DNA from 2 places in the Thioalkalivibrio sp. K90mix genome. Region 2 is predicted to be linked to the other one. Evidence: predicted binding sites of a transcription regulator. Region 2 holds the regulator's gene; the other holds the start of a gene.
What was found. Region 2 encodes sigma-54, which starts transcription at its own class of promoters, with help from an activator protein. Its sites were predicted from a motif close to TGGCANGNTNCNTGCTT; they were not measured.
Positions count from the first base shown of each region.

Region 1: a site for sigma-54 is predicted at 5,591-5,607, ahead of TK90_RS00930 (TorF family putative porin). Genes of this name have one in related genera too.

Region 1 covers NC_013889.1:198,235-205,859, forward strand. Annotated here, with positions in the region: gene TK90_RS00895 (cbb3-type cytochrome c oxidase subunit I) at 1-496, shown strand, start outside; gene TK90_RS00900 (SCO family protein) at 486-1,097, shown strand; gene TK90_RS00905 (hypothetical protein) at 1,097-1,714, shown strand; gene hmpA (NO-inducible flavohemoprotein) at 1,943-3,124, shown strand; gene TK90_RS00915 (gamma-glutamyl-gamma-aminobutyrate hydrolase family protein) at 3,125-3,949, opposite strand; gene TK90_RS00920 (amidoligase family protein) at 3,936-4,928, opposite strand; gene folB (dihydroneopterin aldolase) at 5,040-5,405, shown strand; gene TK90_RS00930 (TorF family putative porin) at 5,660-6,397, shown strand; gene TK90_RS00935 (P-II family nitrogen regulator) at 6,463-6,801, shown strand; gene TK90_RS00940 (ammonium transporter) at 6,839-7,625, shown strand, end outside.
Region 2 covers NC_013889.1:390,251-397,875, forward strand. Annotated here, with positions in the region: gene lptB (LPS export ABC transporter ATP-binding protein) at 1-646, shown strand, start outside; gene TK90_RS01805 (RNA polymerase factor sigma-54) at 705-2,198, shown strand; gene hpf (ribosome hibernation-promoting factor, HPF/YfiA family) at 2,201-2,539, shown strand; gene TK90_RS01815 (PTS sugar transporter subunit IIA) at 2,544-3,014, shown strand; gene hprK (HPr(Ser) kinase/phosphatase) at 3,082-4,113, shown strand; gene rapZ (RNase adapter RapZ) at 4,114-4,998, shown strand; gene TK90_RS01830 (PTS sugar transporter subunit IIA) at 5,003-5,428, shown strand; gene TK90_RS01835 (HPr family phosphocarrier protein) at 5,400-5,669, shown strand; gene hisC (histidinol-phosphate transaminase) at 5,720-6,817, opposite strand; gene hisD (histidinol dehydrogenase) at 6,814-7,625, opposite strand, start outside.

The DNA.
Region 1 (7,625 bases), 190 kb from region 2:
CACGGCCTGGGGCGCGCTGACCAACGTCTACCGCTCGGGCATCCGCTGGGATATCGCCTCCGGCTTCGTCTTCCTCGGTGTGTTCGGCTGGGCGGCCGGCGTGATCCCGGCCATCATCGACGCGACCATCGTGGTCAACACGGTGATGCACAACACCCTCTGGGTCCCGGGCCACTTCCACTTCTATCTGCTGCTGGGTGTGGTCGCGATGATGTTCGGCTTCATGGCGTGGCTGACCCGTTCGCAGGCGGAGGGCGATGGCTTCTTCGACCGGTTGGGGTTCTGGACCTTTACCGGTGGCGGCCTGGCCCTGGTGGCCGTGTTCCTCTACAGCGGCGCGTCCAGTGTACCGCGACGCTTTGCCGAGCACCTGCCCGAATGGGCGGCCTATGCCCAGCTGGGTTCGGTTGCCGCGGCTCTGGTGATCCTTGGAACGCTGTTGCTGGCGTTGCGTTTCTTCCTCGGACTGAAGCGGGTGGCGAACAATGTGGCGTAATGCGATCTACGGCCTGACCATCATCGCCCTCGGGCTGGGTGGTTTTACCACCCTGTCCCTGGCCACCGACGGTTTTCGTGCGTTTACTGCGGAGGAGGCGCGCCGCCTCGCCGCCCGCGAGAATCCGGCGCCGGTGCCCGCAATGAAGCTGGAGGATGCGCGCGGTGGGGAGTTGGACCTGGCCGAGCTGGGCGATCGCTATGTGGTGCTGGACTTTATCTACACCGGCTGCCACCACGCCTGCACGACGCTGGGGGCAAGCTTCCACCGCATCCAGGAGGCGCTGCCGGAGGATGTGTTGGGCGAACGCGTAGCCTTGCTCAGCATCACCTTCGATCTCGAGAACGACGATGCCGCGCGCCTGCTCGAGTATGGCGAGCGCTTCTCGGCTAACCCCGAGGCCTGGCATCTCGCACGCCCGAAAACCCGAGAGGACCTGGATCGCCTGCTGCGCCACTTCCAGGTGGTGGTGATCCCGGACGGCCAGGACTTCGTGCACAACGGTGCCATTTACGTGGTGGAGCCAGACGCCCGCGTGGCCGGGATTCACGACATCGATGCGGTGGACGACGTGCTGGCCTACCTGGAGCCGCGTTGGTGATGCGGCCGTCCACCGTCTGGGCGGGGCCGGCATTGCTGGCAGTACTCGTCCTGACGCCCCTGAGGCCCTGGCTCGAGGCCAGCCTGATCGGCCACATGCTGGTGCAGATCCCGCTGCTGGTGCTGGCGGGTGCGCTGATGGCCCGGTCGCTGCCGGAGGCCTGGCGCATCCGGGCTGCGCGCCTGGATGCGTACGGGGTGCTGGGACTGCTTCTGGCGCTGTTCGTTGTTGTCTATTGGCTGTTGCCCCGCAACCTGGATGCGGCCGTACTCGAGGCCGGGGCGGGCTGGCTGAAGATCGTGACGCTCGTGCTGCTGGCCGGGATGCCGCTGGGACTGACTGCACCCCTTCTCCCGCTGCTGGTGCGGGGCGTGCTGTGGGTCAAGGGCACGGCCATGTTCTTCGTGATGGGCTGGCTTTACCGCGAGGCGCCGGATCGGCTGTGCAATGCGTACCTGCTGGGCGAGCAATTGATGCTGGGCAACATCATGCTGGGGCTAGGGGCGATCAGTCTGGCTGCAATCCTTGCGCTTTTGTTTTTCGGGCCACCCAATCGGCACCGCCAGGTGGTCGCCGGCGAGACTCTTGATCAGAGTCAATTGTCACGGGCGCTATGAATGGTCCCACCTGTGCCCGGCCATGCGCTGATGGCCGCTCGTGTGCCGCGGGTGTTCGGGCGCCAGGGCAAGCCGATGTCCGGGTGTGTTTCGGAGCGATATCGACGGGATAGCGGTCCCCGTATTGCATGGGGCTGCCCTTAAACACGCATTGGGTATCCATTATTTGACGGCGTCGCAAGTCGCCCGTATAAAGCTGCATCTCGATTAAAACATAAGGAAGCCTACATGCTGTCAGACGACCACAAGGCCATCATCCAGAAGACGGTCCCCATCCTGGAATCCGGGGGCGAGGACCTGACCCGCCACTTCTACAGCATCATGTTCCGCGACTACCCCGAGGTACGGCCCCTGTTCAACCAGGCCCATCAGGCGAGCGGCCAGCAGGCGCGGGCGCTGGCCAATGCGGTGCTGCAGTACGCGCGGCATATCGACGAGATGGAGGCCCTGGGCCCGCTGGTCGGACAGATCGTGAACAAGCATGTGTCGCTGCAGGTGCAGCCGGAACACTACCCGATTGTGGGCGAGTGCCTGCTGCGGGCGATGCGCGAGCTGCTGGGCGAGGAGATCGCGACCGATGCTGTGCTGGAGGCCTGGGGTGCGGCCTACCAGCAGCTGGCGGATATTCTGATCGCCGCCGAGGAGGATGCCTATCAGCAGGCCGAGGCGCAGGCGGGCGGCTGGCGCGGGCTGCGTTCCTTTGTCGTGCGCCGCAAGGTGCCGGAGAGCGAGGAGATCACCTCGTTCTATCTGGAGCCCCAGGACGGCGGGCCGGTCCCACCGTTCCAGCCCGGTCAGTACATCGGGCTGAAGGTGGACATCGATGGCGAAGAGCTGCGCCGAAACTACTCGCTCTCCATCCCGCCGGGTGCGGACGGGTTACGCATCAGCGTGAAGCGGGAGCCGAAAGGCCGGGTATCGCGCTTTCTGCACGACCGCATCCGGGAGGGCGATGTGCTGCAACTCACGCCGCCGGCCGGTGATTTCGTCCTGCGCGAAAGCGATCGTCCGCTGGCCCTGATCTCGGCGGGTGTGGGGATTACCCCGACCATGGCCATGCTGGACCCGGCACTGCAGGCCGGTCGCCGGGTGCACTTCATCCATTGCGCCCGCCACAGCGGGGTCCATGCCTTTCGCGAGCAGGTCGAGGCGCGGGCGCGCGAGCACGATCACCTGCGCCCGTACTTCTGCTACAGCGAGCCTGCCAACGAGGATGCCGCCGATGCGACCGGCTTCCTGACCCGGGACAAGCTCGCCGAATGGCTCCCGCATCGCACGGAGGTCGATGTGTATTTCTTGGGGCCGACGCCCTTCATGCGGCAGGTGCGTCAGCAGCTGCGTGAACTGGGTGTGCCGGACGAGCGTTGTTTCTTCGAGTTCTTTGGCCCGGCCCGGGCCCTGGAAGCCTGATCAGACGGACCGCGTGGCCGCCACCAGCGCACGGAACAGGCGCTGGTGGCGGGTCTTCTGCGGCAGGTATTCGGGGTGCCACTGCACGCCGATACACCAGCCGTGTTCGGCCTCGATCGCCTGGACGACACCTGTCTCCTCGCGCCCGACGATGCGCATCCCCTGGCCCAGTTGGTCCACCGCCTGATTGTGCAGCGCGTTCACATGGATCGCGCCTGCGCCCAGTATCTCGGCCAGATGGCTGCGGCCGTCGAGCATGACCGGCTTGACCGGCAGCAGGCTGCGCGCCTGCGGGGTCTCGACATAGAACTCCGCCAGATCCTGCTGTAGCGTCCCGCCGCGCACCACATTGATCAGCTGCATCCCGCGGCAGATGCCCAGTACTGGCCGGTGCTCGTCCAGCGCGCGATGGATCAGCGCCTTTTCCAGCCGGTCACGCTCCACGTCCAGTACGCCGCCGTGCGACTGGAACATCCGCCGCAGCAGCCACAGCGCGGGATAGAACAGGTACCCGATCAGTCGTTGCGACAGGCGGCGTTCCGCGCCGCGAATGGCCTCGGGGTTCGGGCCCTGAGGCAGCGACTCCCCGTACAGTTCGGGATCGACATCTGCACCGCCGCCGACCACCAGGGCGTCGAACGACCGCTGGGGACGGGGCTTGCCGGGGCGTACGCGCAGGGGGCGTCCGCCGGCGCGCCAGACGGCCAGCGCAGTGAACAGCCAGGCCGGGCCCCCGCCCTGGTCGGGCCCGGTGATCGCAACCACCGGACGCCGTGGCCGCGGGTGGTCGCTCGGGGCCGCGGCATCCTGTTCAGAACCAGCCACGCAGCTTCCTGGCCCAGTCGTCAGCCCAGCGGCCCAGTGCCTGGCTGGGGCGTTCCAGGTACTCGCGGCCCATCCGCTCCAGGCGTTCGCGGTCTGCGGCGAGCCGTTCCACTTCGACCCAGCCGTTAAAGGGGTGGGCCAGGCTCCATTCGGGATCGTCGATCTCGCAGTTGGGCAGGCGATAGTGGAACGCGGGGCGGGCCTTGACCAGCTCATGTTCCACCGGGGCCGCGTCGATGCGTTCCTGGTCCAGTTCGGCATACAGCGGCAGCATGTCCAGCGGCCGATTGCGCGTGGTGTTGTGCGCGAGGTAATGGTCGATCAGTTGCCCCTGGTCCGGCTGGAAGTCCGGGTTCAGGGTCTCACGGACGAAGGTGCCGGGGAACGCGCGGATGTAGGGAGACAGGCGTCTGGCCAGGTCGATCTCGCCCGCGTTCGTCAGCATCTCGTACAGCAGCAGGAAGGCCCGCAGGACATCCAGTATCCAGGCGGCATCGGTGCTGTGAACCTCGATATTGAGCTGCAGCCCGAACGCGTAGAGCAGCGAGCGCTCGGTCCCGAGCGCGCCGGCTTCCTGCAGTGCGGCACGGACGCGGTCCAGGCGCGGGAGCGCCGAGGCCGGTATCGGCGGTGCGACGATCTCGTGCGGTACCAGCCGCCCGGCGGCATCGGCCAGCCAGCGGTCCAGCGCGGCCTCGTCGGAGTCGTCGAGTTCGATCCCCAGCCGCCGCAGGTGGCTGCGATAGGCCCGGTCCTTGAGTACCCGGGCATCCAGCTCGACCCGGAAATCACCCTGGTCTGTATCGCAGACCCGGGCGACGAACGGGCTTTCACAGCGGACCTGCCCGCCGAATTCGGCGCGGATCGCCTCGGCCATGCGCTCGAGCGAGACGCCGGCCATCTCGATCTCCACGCCCACCTTTCGGGGTGACCCTTCCGGATTGTCTGGCCAGGGCAGATCGTGAAAGCGCTCGGGCATCAGGAATGTCCTTGGGAAGCTGCCGCGTCATGATAACGGTTCGGTGTACCTGCTGTGGGCAAGCCAGTACGATAGGCGCCGGCCACCACGGCCGGACCGCGAAGGTACGGGATGGATCGAATCTACCTCAAGGATCTGCGCATTGATGCCGTCGTCGGCGTCTATGACTGGGAACAGCGCATCCAGCGCCCCCTGCGCTTTGATATCCAGCTGGCCACCGACACGCGCATCGCCGCGCACTCGGGCGAGATCACCGATACGGTCGATTACGAGGCGGTGGCCAACGCCGTGCGCGCGATCGTCACGCGCGAGCCCCACGCGCTGCTGGAATCGCTGGCCGAAGAGATCGCGGAGGCCCTGATGGCCGAGTTTCGCACCCCGTGGGTGCGTATCGAACTGGGCAAGCCCGGTGCGGTCGCCGGTGTGGCCGAGGTCGGCATCGTGGTCGAACGCGGCACCCTCCCGGCCTCCGCCTGATCCCTCCGCGTCGGTTCCTGCCGTAGGTCGTCTCGACGCCGGCCGTGCGGCCGGTCACAGATTCCTCATTCTTTGACCCAATATGGTGCGTGTGCACTTTTAGTGCGCACCGCTTTTGTGCGCGCCTGCGTCGTTCCACCGCAACAGGTGTTGTGAAAAGCCGATCTGGCTCCGTTTTCCCGATATGGCACGGCCTGTGCAAGGACCGGGTGTCGACTACGCGACACTCGATTGCACAACTGGGAGAACACAATATGAAGAAGTTCACTCGTTCCGCGCTGGCCGCCGCCATTGTCACTGTCGGCTCCACCGGTGGTGTGGCCTTTACCTCGACTGCCACCGCGGAGCTTTCCGTGAACATTGGGGCGGTCTCCAACTACTACTTCCGCGGTGGTTCGGAAACGGATGGCGGTGCCGCCATCCAGGGCGGCATTGATTATGAACACGAATCCGGATTCTACGTTGGCACTTGGGCCTCCAATGTGGATTTCGGGACTGACGATGAAGGTGTCGAAGATCAAACGAGCTATGAGCTCGATTTGTACCTTGGCTTCGCCGACGAATTTGCTAACGGTTTCGGTTATGACGTCGGCTATGTCTATTACGCCTACCCCGATGCCCGTGATGACAGCGGCTCGCTGAGCGCCGACTTCGGCGAGATCTACGGCGAGCTGAGTTTCGATACCGGCCCCGTCGGCCTGTACACCGGCATTGCGCACGTCGTTACCGATAGCTCCGACTCCGCCCTGGAGCGCAAGGATACGTATTACTACGGCGGCCTCGACATCCCGTTCATGGATGTCTACAGCGTCGGCTTCCTGGTCGGTCGCCAGACCTTCGACGACACCGACGAGAACGACAACTACACCCACTACACCGCGAGCCTCACCCGCGATGCCGGCGACTGGGGCGAGTTCAGCTTCAACCTCGAATACGTCGACGAGTCCGACGAGGACGTTGGTGCCTGGGTGGGCTGGACCAAGACGTTCTAAACCCGGCTTTTCCACTCAAGTAACTGCGGGTCCGCCCTGCGGCGGCCCCGCTCAAGGAGTCCGACATGAAGATGATTACCGCCGTGATCAAGCCGTTCAAGCTTGATGATGTTCGCGAGGCGATCTCGGAGATCGGCGTGCAAGGAATGACCATGACCGAAGTAAAAGGTTTTGGTCGTCAGCGCGGCCACACCGAGCTCTATCGCGGTGCCGAGTACGTGGTCGATTTTCTGCCCAAGGTGAAACTGGAAGTGGCTGTCGACGAAAACCTGGTCGATCAGGTAGTCGAGGCCATTTCCAAGTCTGCCAGTACGGGCAAGATCGGCGACGGCAAGATCTTTATCACCCCGGTGGAGCAGGTCGTGCGGATTCGCACGGGCGAGACCGGCCCGGAAGCCCTTTAAGGGTTTTCGCTCTTCCATCGAATGAGGAATTTCAATCATGGAAATTGAACAACAAGTTGTCGAACTCGCCTATGCGATGGACACCTTTTACTTTCTGGTGGCCGGCGCACTGGTGATGTGGATGGCCGCGGGCTTTACCATGCTCGAGGCCGGGATGGTGCGCACCAAGAGTGTCGCCGAAATCGCTACCAAGAACATCGCCCTGTATTCGATCGCCAGCATCATGTACATGCTGATCGGCTACAACATCATGTACGGCGATGGCCTGAGCTCCGTGATCCCGAGCCTGGGCTTCCTGATCACGGGTGACAATGCCGTGGGTGACGTGCTGGGTAGCGATGGCGACATCTACTACTCCGATCGTGCCGACTTCTTCTTCCAGGTCGTATTCGTGGCCACCGCGATGTCCATCGTCTCGGGTGCCGTGGCCGAGCGGATGAAGCTGTGGGCCTTCCTCGCCTTTGCGGTCGTGCTGACCGGCTTCATCTACCCGATCCAGGGCTTCTGGAGCTGGGGCGAAGGCTTCCTCGACCAGATCGGCTACCTCGACTACGCCGGTTCCGGCATCGTCCACTTCACGGGTGCCGCCGCGGCGCTGGCCGGTGTGCTGGTCCTCGGGGCGCGCAAGGGCAAGTACGGCAAGGACGGCCAGATCAACGCGATCCCGGGCTCCAACATGCCGCTGGCCACCCTGGGTGTACTGATCCTGTGGCTGGGCTGGTTTGGCTTCAATGGTGGCTCCGAACTGAAGGTCTCGGACATCGAGTCCGCCAACGCCGTGGCCGCTGTGTTCGCCAACACCAACCTGGCCGCGGCCGGGGGTG
Region 2 (7,625 bases):
ACCAGGGGAGGTCGTGGGCCTGCTGGGACCGAACGGCGCAGGCAAGACCACCTGTTTCTACAGCCTGGTCGGCCTGATCCGGCCCAATCGTGGCCGCATCACGCTGGGTGACCGGGACATCACCCGGGCCCCGATTCATTCGCGGGCCCGAGCCGGGCTGGGCTACCTGCCGCAGGAGGCCTCGATCTTCCGTCGGCTGAGTGTTTGGGACAACCTGCAGGCGGTGCTGGAGCTGCGCTCGGAGCTCGACCGCCACGAGCGACGCCGCATCGGCGATGCCCTGATCGAGGAGTTCCAGCTGGAGACCGTGCGCCACAGCCCTGGGATTGCCCTGTCCGGGGGCGAGCGTCGTCGCGCCGAGATCGCGCGGGCACTGGCCGGTGACCCGCGCTTTATCTGCCTGGACGAACCGTTTGCCGGCGTGGATCCGATTTCCGTGGGTGATATCCAGGCCGTGATTGGGCATCTGGCCCAGCGCGGGATCGGTGTGCTGATTTCCGACCACAACGTGCGCGAGACCCTCGGAATCTGCGACAGGGCCTATATTCTTAGTGAGGGCCGCATCCTGAGCGCCGGGACCCCGCAGGAGCTGCTGGACGACCCCCAGGTGCGCCGCGTGTATCTCGGAGAAAACTTTCGACTGTGAACATTGATCAGTGTTTCCTTAAGATGATCTTGATGGTCACCATGGACCTCAAACCGCGATGCTGAAGCCCGGGCTTAATCTGCAGCTGGGGCAGACGCTGACGATGACCCCGCAGCTGCAACAGGCGATCCGTCTGCTGCAGCTTTCCACGCTGGAGTTGCAGGCGGAGATCCAGCAGGCGCTGGAAAGCAACCCCATGCTCGAGCAGGTGGAGGACGAGGGCGAGGAGGCCCCGCCCGAGCGCCCGGAGGAAGGGGGCGAACGGGTCGACGGGGATCGCATGCAGGCCGACACGGCTGGCGATGACGTGATCCCCGAGGAGTTGAGCACCGACAGTCGCTGGGACGACATCTACGAGCCCGCCCCGAGCCCACGCGGCCTGGACGACCGCGACCCGCTGGAGAATACCTCCGACGGCGAGGACGAGGGCCTGCAGGACCACCTGCTCTGGCAGCTGCATCTGAGCCACCTGACCCCACGAGACCAACGGATCGGGGCGGCGCTGATCGACGCGATCAGCCCGGACGGCTATCTGGACAGTGAACTCGAGGCGCTGGCGGAGATGATCAGCCAGGGCGAAGACGAGCCCGTGGGGGTCGACGAGGTCGAGGCGGTGCTGCACTGGATTCAGCAGTGCGACCCGCTGGGCGTCGGTGCGCGGGACCTGCGCGAGTGCCTGGAGATCCAGCTGCGCCATTTGGCGCCGGATGCCCCGGCGCGTGACGCGGCTCGAGCCATCCTGGAAAACGGCATGGAGAGCCTGGCCAAGCGGGACTACCGAGCCCTGCAGCGCCAGTCCGGCGTGCGCGACCCGGACGAGCTGGCGCGGGCGCTGGACCTGATCCGCACCCTGAATCCGCGGCCCGGTGCCCAGATCAGCGAGTCCACTTCGGAATATGTGGTGCCGGATGTCTATGTCCGCCATGACCGCGATGGCTGGCGCGTGGACTTGAACCCGGAGATTGCGCCGCGCATTCGCATCAACGATCTCTATGCGGGCATGGTGCGGCAGGTCTCCGATGCGCGTGATAGCGCGTTTATGCGCGATCAGTTGCAGGAGGCGCGCTGGTTCCTGAAGAGCCTGCACAGCCGGAACGACACCCTGCTGCGGGTCGCCCAGGCCATCGTCGTGCGCCAGCAGGGGTTTCTCGAGCATGGTGAGGTTGCCATGCAACCGCTGATCCTGCGCGATATCGCCGAGACCCTGGAGATGCACGAATCGACCATCTCGAGGGTGACTACACAGAAATACATGCACACCCCGCGTGGGGTATTCGAGTTCAAGTACTTCTTTTCCAGTCATGTTGGCACAGCCGATGGCGGCGAATGCTCGGCGACCGCGATCCGTGCCATGATTCGGGAATTGATTGGTGGCGAGACCCCGAACAAGCCACTGAGTGATGCAAAACTGGCCCAGATCCTGTCGGATCGGGGCATTAATGTGGCCCGACGCACCGTGGCCAAGTACCGCGAGGCTATGCACATACCGTCTTCCAGCGAACGCCGGCAGATGGCGAGTATGCCCAGTGGAACCAAGCAAAAAGGAGCCTGACCATGCAGATCAACCTGACCGGCCATCACGTCGATATCACCGACGCCCTGCGCGACTACGTGAACGAAAAGTTCGCGAAGCTGGAACGCCACTTCGACAAAGTGATCGACGTGCATGTGGTGCTGACCCACGAGAAAAACCAGAACCTGAACAACAAGGCGGAGGCCAATCTCCAGGTCAGCGGCAATCACATCCACGCCGAAGCCAGTCACGAGGATATGTATGCGGCGATTGATGGCCTGATCGACAAGGTGGATCGTCAGCTGATCAAGCACAAGGAAAAGGTCAAGGACCATCACCGCGCCGAGGGTGCCCAGCGCAACCGCGAACAGGCCCTTTAACGCAATGACCATTGCCGAGCTGATCACCCGCGCCCGTATCCGGCTGGAGCCCGAGTGTTCCAGCCAGAAACGGGCGCTCGAGACCCTGGCCGAGTTGCTGGCCGTCGGCGGCGAGGAGTCCGCCGGCCCGGCCAGCGGGGCCATCTTCGAGGCCCTGTCTGCCCGCGAGAAGCTTGGCTCCACCGGTCTGGGGCATGGCGTGGCCATCCCGCATGGGCGTCTGGCCGAGCTCGATGCCCCCCGGGTCGCGGTCCTGCGGCTGGACCAGGGGGTCGACTTCGACGCCATGGACCACGAACCCGTGGACATCCTGATCGCACTGCTGGTGCCCGAGGCGGCGACCAGCGCGCACCTGGACCTGCTGGCGCAGCTGGCTCGCGGTCTCTCGCAGCCCGACAATATCGCCTCGCTGCGCCGTGCCGGCGACGCGGACGCCCTGGAACGCGAACTGACCCGGGCCTTCGGCGACGCCTGAACATGGCTCTCCCGGCAGTACTTTCTCTCTTACGACGCCCCGTGCCAGCACTGCCGGAGATTCGTGCATGAACGAGGCACTGGGAGAGGGCGGCATCGCGCGCGACATCACCGTAGAGGTCCTGATCCAGGCGATGGGCAATCGCCTGGATCTGCGCTACGTACACGGCGAGCAGGTCGCACCGGATCGCAACCTGGTCGGCGGTGACGGCGACGACCTGCCCCTCGCCGGGCACCTCAACCTGATCCGGCCTAACCGTATCCAGGTGATCGGCGATTTCGAGGCGCGCTATATCGCGCGGCTGAGCGATGATCAGCGCGAGCAACTGATCCTGGAGATGGCCCGCACCGGGACGACCGCGGTGATCTTCGCCGAGGACACCTGCCCGTTCTCGGAGATGCCGGACGTCCCCGATGAGCAGCTGCCGCTGATCTTGTGCTCCTCGACCAGCAGCCACGAGATTATCTCCCTGCTGCGCTATTTCCTGCAGCAGCGGCTGGCCCATTTCGAGGTGCGCCATGGCGTGTTCATGGAGATCCTCGGCATTGGCGTGCTGATCAGCGGGGCCTCCAGCGTGGGCAAGAGCGAGGTGGCGCTCGAGCTGATCTCGCGCGGGCACCGGCTGATTGCCGACGATGCGCCGGAGTTCGCCCGTATCGCCCCGGATATCGTGCGTGGGCACTGCCCGGCCCTGCTGCAGGACCTGCTCGAGGTCCGCGGCCTGGGGGTGCTGAACGTCCGCGCGATGTACGGGGACTCCGCGATCAAGGGCGGCAAATACCTGCGGCTGATCATCGACTTGCGTGATCACAACGAGCCCTCGCCGGTGCCGGACGACCGCCTGAACGGCCGCCGCGGGGAGATCGACATCCTCGGACTGCGCATCCCGCTGATCAGCCTGCCGGTCGCGCCGGGGCGCAACATCGCCGTGATGATCGAGGCGGCGGTACGCAACCACATGCTGCACATGCAGGGCTACGTTGCCGGGGACGACCTGCGCGCGCGCCAGCGCCGGCAGATGAGCGGTGAGCCCGAGGAGCCGCCCTACCATCGTGCGATCCCCGCCACCACGGTCCCCAACCCGGACCCGGAGGGCTGAATGCGACTGTTGCTGGTCAGTGGTCTGTCGGGTTCCGGCAAGACGGTCGCCCTGCACACCCTGGAGGACGCCGGCTATTTCTGCGTCGACAATCTTCCCCTGCCGCTACTGCCCGGACTGATCGAACAGGTCCGCAGTGGTGACTACGACGCGGACGAAGACCGGCATCTGGCAGTCGGGGTGGATGTCCGCAGCGGGCTGGCGGCGCTGGAGGGCTTTGCCGACCTGCTGCGCGAACTCAGGGGCAAGGGGCTGCAGGTCGAGGTGATGTTCCTGCAGGCCTCCAGCGAGGTTCTGCTGCGCCGTTACCACCTGACACGCCGGCGACACCCGTTGGCGCGCGACGGCGTCCCGCTGGTCGATGCGATCGAGCGCGAGCGCGACTGGCTCGGGCATGTCGCGGCCGAGGCCGATCTGACCGTTGATACCTCCCGGTTGTCCATGCACGACCTCGCGCGCACCCTGCGCGACCGTGTCGGGCTGCTGGGCGAGGAGCGCCTGTCGCTGCTGTTTCAGTCATTCGGGTTCAAGCACGGGGCACCGCTGGACTCCGACTTCGTGTTCGACGTGCGCTGCCTGCCCAACCCGCACTACGAGCGCGATCTCGCGCCCTTGACCGGACGCGACGCCGCGGTTTGCGAGTTTCTCGCGGGCCACGCCGAGGTCGAAGAGATGTACGACGGGATCCAGGGATTCCTCGAGCAATGGGTTCCGCGTATTCGTCAGGATCACCGCAGCTATGTGACCGTATCGATCGGATGTACCGGCGGTCGCCACCGTTCGGTTTATCTCGTGGAGCGGCTGGCGGCTGCCTGGCGCGGGCGCGAACATGTTACTGTTAGCACCCGTCACCGCGAGCTATCCCTGCCCCTCGAATCGGAGTGAGTCCATGGGCGTTGGTCTGATCTTGATCACGCATCAAAACCTCGGCGACACCCTGCTGCAAACGGCCCGCAGCATGCTGGGCGACCTGCCCGAGGATTGCGAGTCCATGGCGATGTCGCAGAATGACGACCCCGACGAGGTGCTGGCGCGGGCGCGGGCGCGCCTCGGAGAGCTGGATTCCGGCTCCGGTGTGCTCATTCTGACCGACATGTTCGGTTCTACCCCCTCTAATGTGGCCAGCCGCGTGGCGCGGGGGGCGAACGCTCGCGTCATCGCCGGGATCAACCTGCCGATGCTGATCCGTGTGCTGAACTACCGCCATCTGCCACTGACGGAACTGGTCAACAAGGCCCTGTCCGGCGGGCACGATGGCATCCTTCTTTGTGACCAGGAGTGTTCGGATGCCGCAGCGCGAAGTCCCCATCGTTAATCGTCTGGGGATGCATGCGCGTGCGGCGGCCAAGTTTGTGAGTCTGGCCAGTCAGTACGCGTCCGATGTGACCGTCTCCCGGAACGCCCAGGAAGTGAACGGCAAGAGCATCATGGGGGTGATGATGCTGGCGGCGGCGCAGGGCTCCGAGGTCACCATTACCACCGACGGCGAGGATGCCGAAGAGGCCCTCGACGCCCTCACCGAACTCGTCGCCAACCGCTTCGGCGAGGACGCCTAGCCCCCTCCATCCTCCACGCCTGTTCGAGGCCCAGCCTCGGGAATCAGGCTTCAGCCGGATAGGGCGTTGCGCAGGGCCGCAAGGAATGCGTCGTTTTCGTCGGGGCGGCCGACGGTGACGCGCAGGCAGTCGGCGAGCAGGGGATGGGCCCGCCCGACATCCTTGATCAGGATCCCGGCGTCGCGCAGGGCCGCGAAGCTCGCATGCCCCTGTCCCTCGCGCACTCGAAAGAGGATGAAATTCGCCTGGCTCGGGAACACGTGTTCGACGCCGTCGTTTGCCGCGAGTGCGTCGGACAAACGCCCGCGTTCCTCGATGATGCCGCGTGCCTGATCATCCAGTGCCTCGCGGTGGTCCAGGGCGAAGGCGACCGAGCGCTGGGTCAGTGTGTTGATGTTGTACGGCAGGCGCAGCCGGTCCAGCGCATCGATCCAGCCCGCGGAGGCGGCAAGATAGCCCAGCCGCGCGCCGGCCAGCCCCAGCTTCGATACCGTGCGCATCACCATCAGTCCGTCGTGCTGGCCGACCTCCGGCAGAAAGCTGTGGGCGGCGAACGGGGCATAGGCCTCGTCGACCACGGTGACGCCGGGGTTGGCCTCGACGATCGCCTGCACCGCGGCCGCGTCGTCCAGGGTCCCGGTCGGGTTGTTCGGGTAGGCCAGGAAGACGACCGCCGGGTTGTGCTCGGACAGGGCGGCATGCATCGCGTCGAGGTCCAGGGTGAAATCGCGGTTCAGCGGGACGCCGATGAACGGCACGCCCATTGCCCGGGCCAGCACGCCGTACATCACGAAGGTCGGCTCGGGCGCGAGGACCGGACGGCCGGAGGCGGCGACCGCCATAATCAGGATCTGGATCAGCTCGTCGGAGCCGTTGCCGAACAGCAGTCCGGCCGCTTCGGGCACGCCGTGGGCCGCGCGCACCTTTTTCTCCAGCTCGCGTGCCCCGGCATCCGGGTAGCGGTTCAGTTGCGGCTCGCGCAGGGCGTCCAGCCAGGCGTTTTCCAGCGCGCCAGGCCAGGGATGCGGGTTCTCCATCGCGTCCAGCTTGATCAGACCCGTGGCATCGGCCACCTGATAGGCCGGCTGCGCCAGCACTTCCGGGCGCATCAGGGCGTCCGGGCTGCGGCTTTCGTGCGGCAGGCTCATTGCCCGCCGCGCAGTTCGGCGGAGCGAGCGTGGGCGGTAAGCCCCTCGCCGTGCGCGAGGGCGGCGGCGGTCTGGCCGAGCTTCGCCGCGCCTTCGGCCGAACAGTGGATGATGCTCGAGCGCTTCTGGAAGTCGTACACCCCCAGCGGCGAGGAGAAGCGTGCGGTGCGCGAGGTTGGCAGCACATGGTTGGGCCCGGCGCAGTAATCGCCCAGGGCTTCGGAGGTGTAGCGCCCCATGAAGATCGCGCCGGCGTGGCGCAGGCCGGCGTCCAGCATGGCCTGCGGGTCGGCCACGGACAGCTCCAGGTGTTCCGGGGCGATGCGGTTGGCGACGGCGATGGCCTCGGAGGAGTCGCGTACCTTCACCAGTGCCCCGCGCTTGTCGAGGCTGGTGCGGATGATCTCGGCGCGTGGCATTTCGGCCAGCAGGCGGTCCATCGCCTCGGCCACGCGGTCGAGAAAGGCCTCGTCCCAGGACAGCAGGATGGACTGGGCCTGTTCGTCATGTTCGGCCTGCGAGAACAGGTCGGCCGCGATCCAGTCCGGGTCCGTTTCACCGTCACAGACCACCAGGATCTCCGAGGGGCCGGCGATCATGTCGATCCCGACCGTGCCGAACACCTCGCGCTTGGCCGCCGCGACGAAAATGTTGCCGGGGCCGACGATCTTGTCCACCGCCGGGATGGTCTGGGTGCCGTAGGCCAGCGCGGCCACCGCCTGGGCGCCGCCGATGGTGTAGACGCGATCGACGCCCGCCACCGCGGCGGCGGCCAGCACCAGATCGTTCAGCTCGCCGCCCGGGGCGG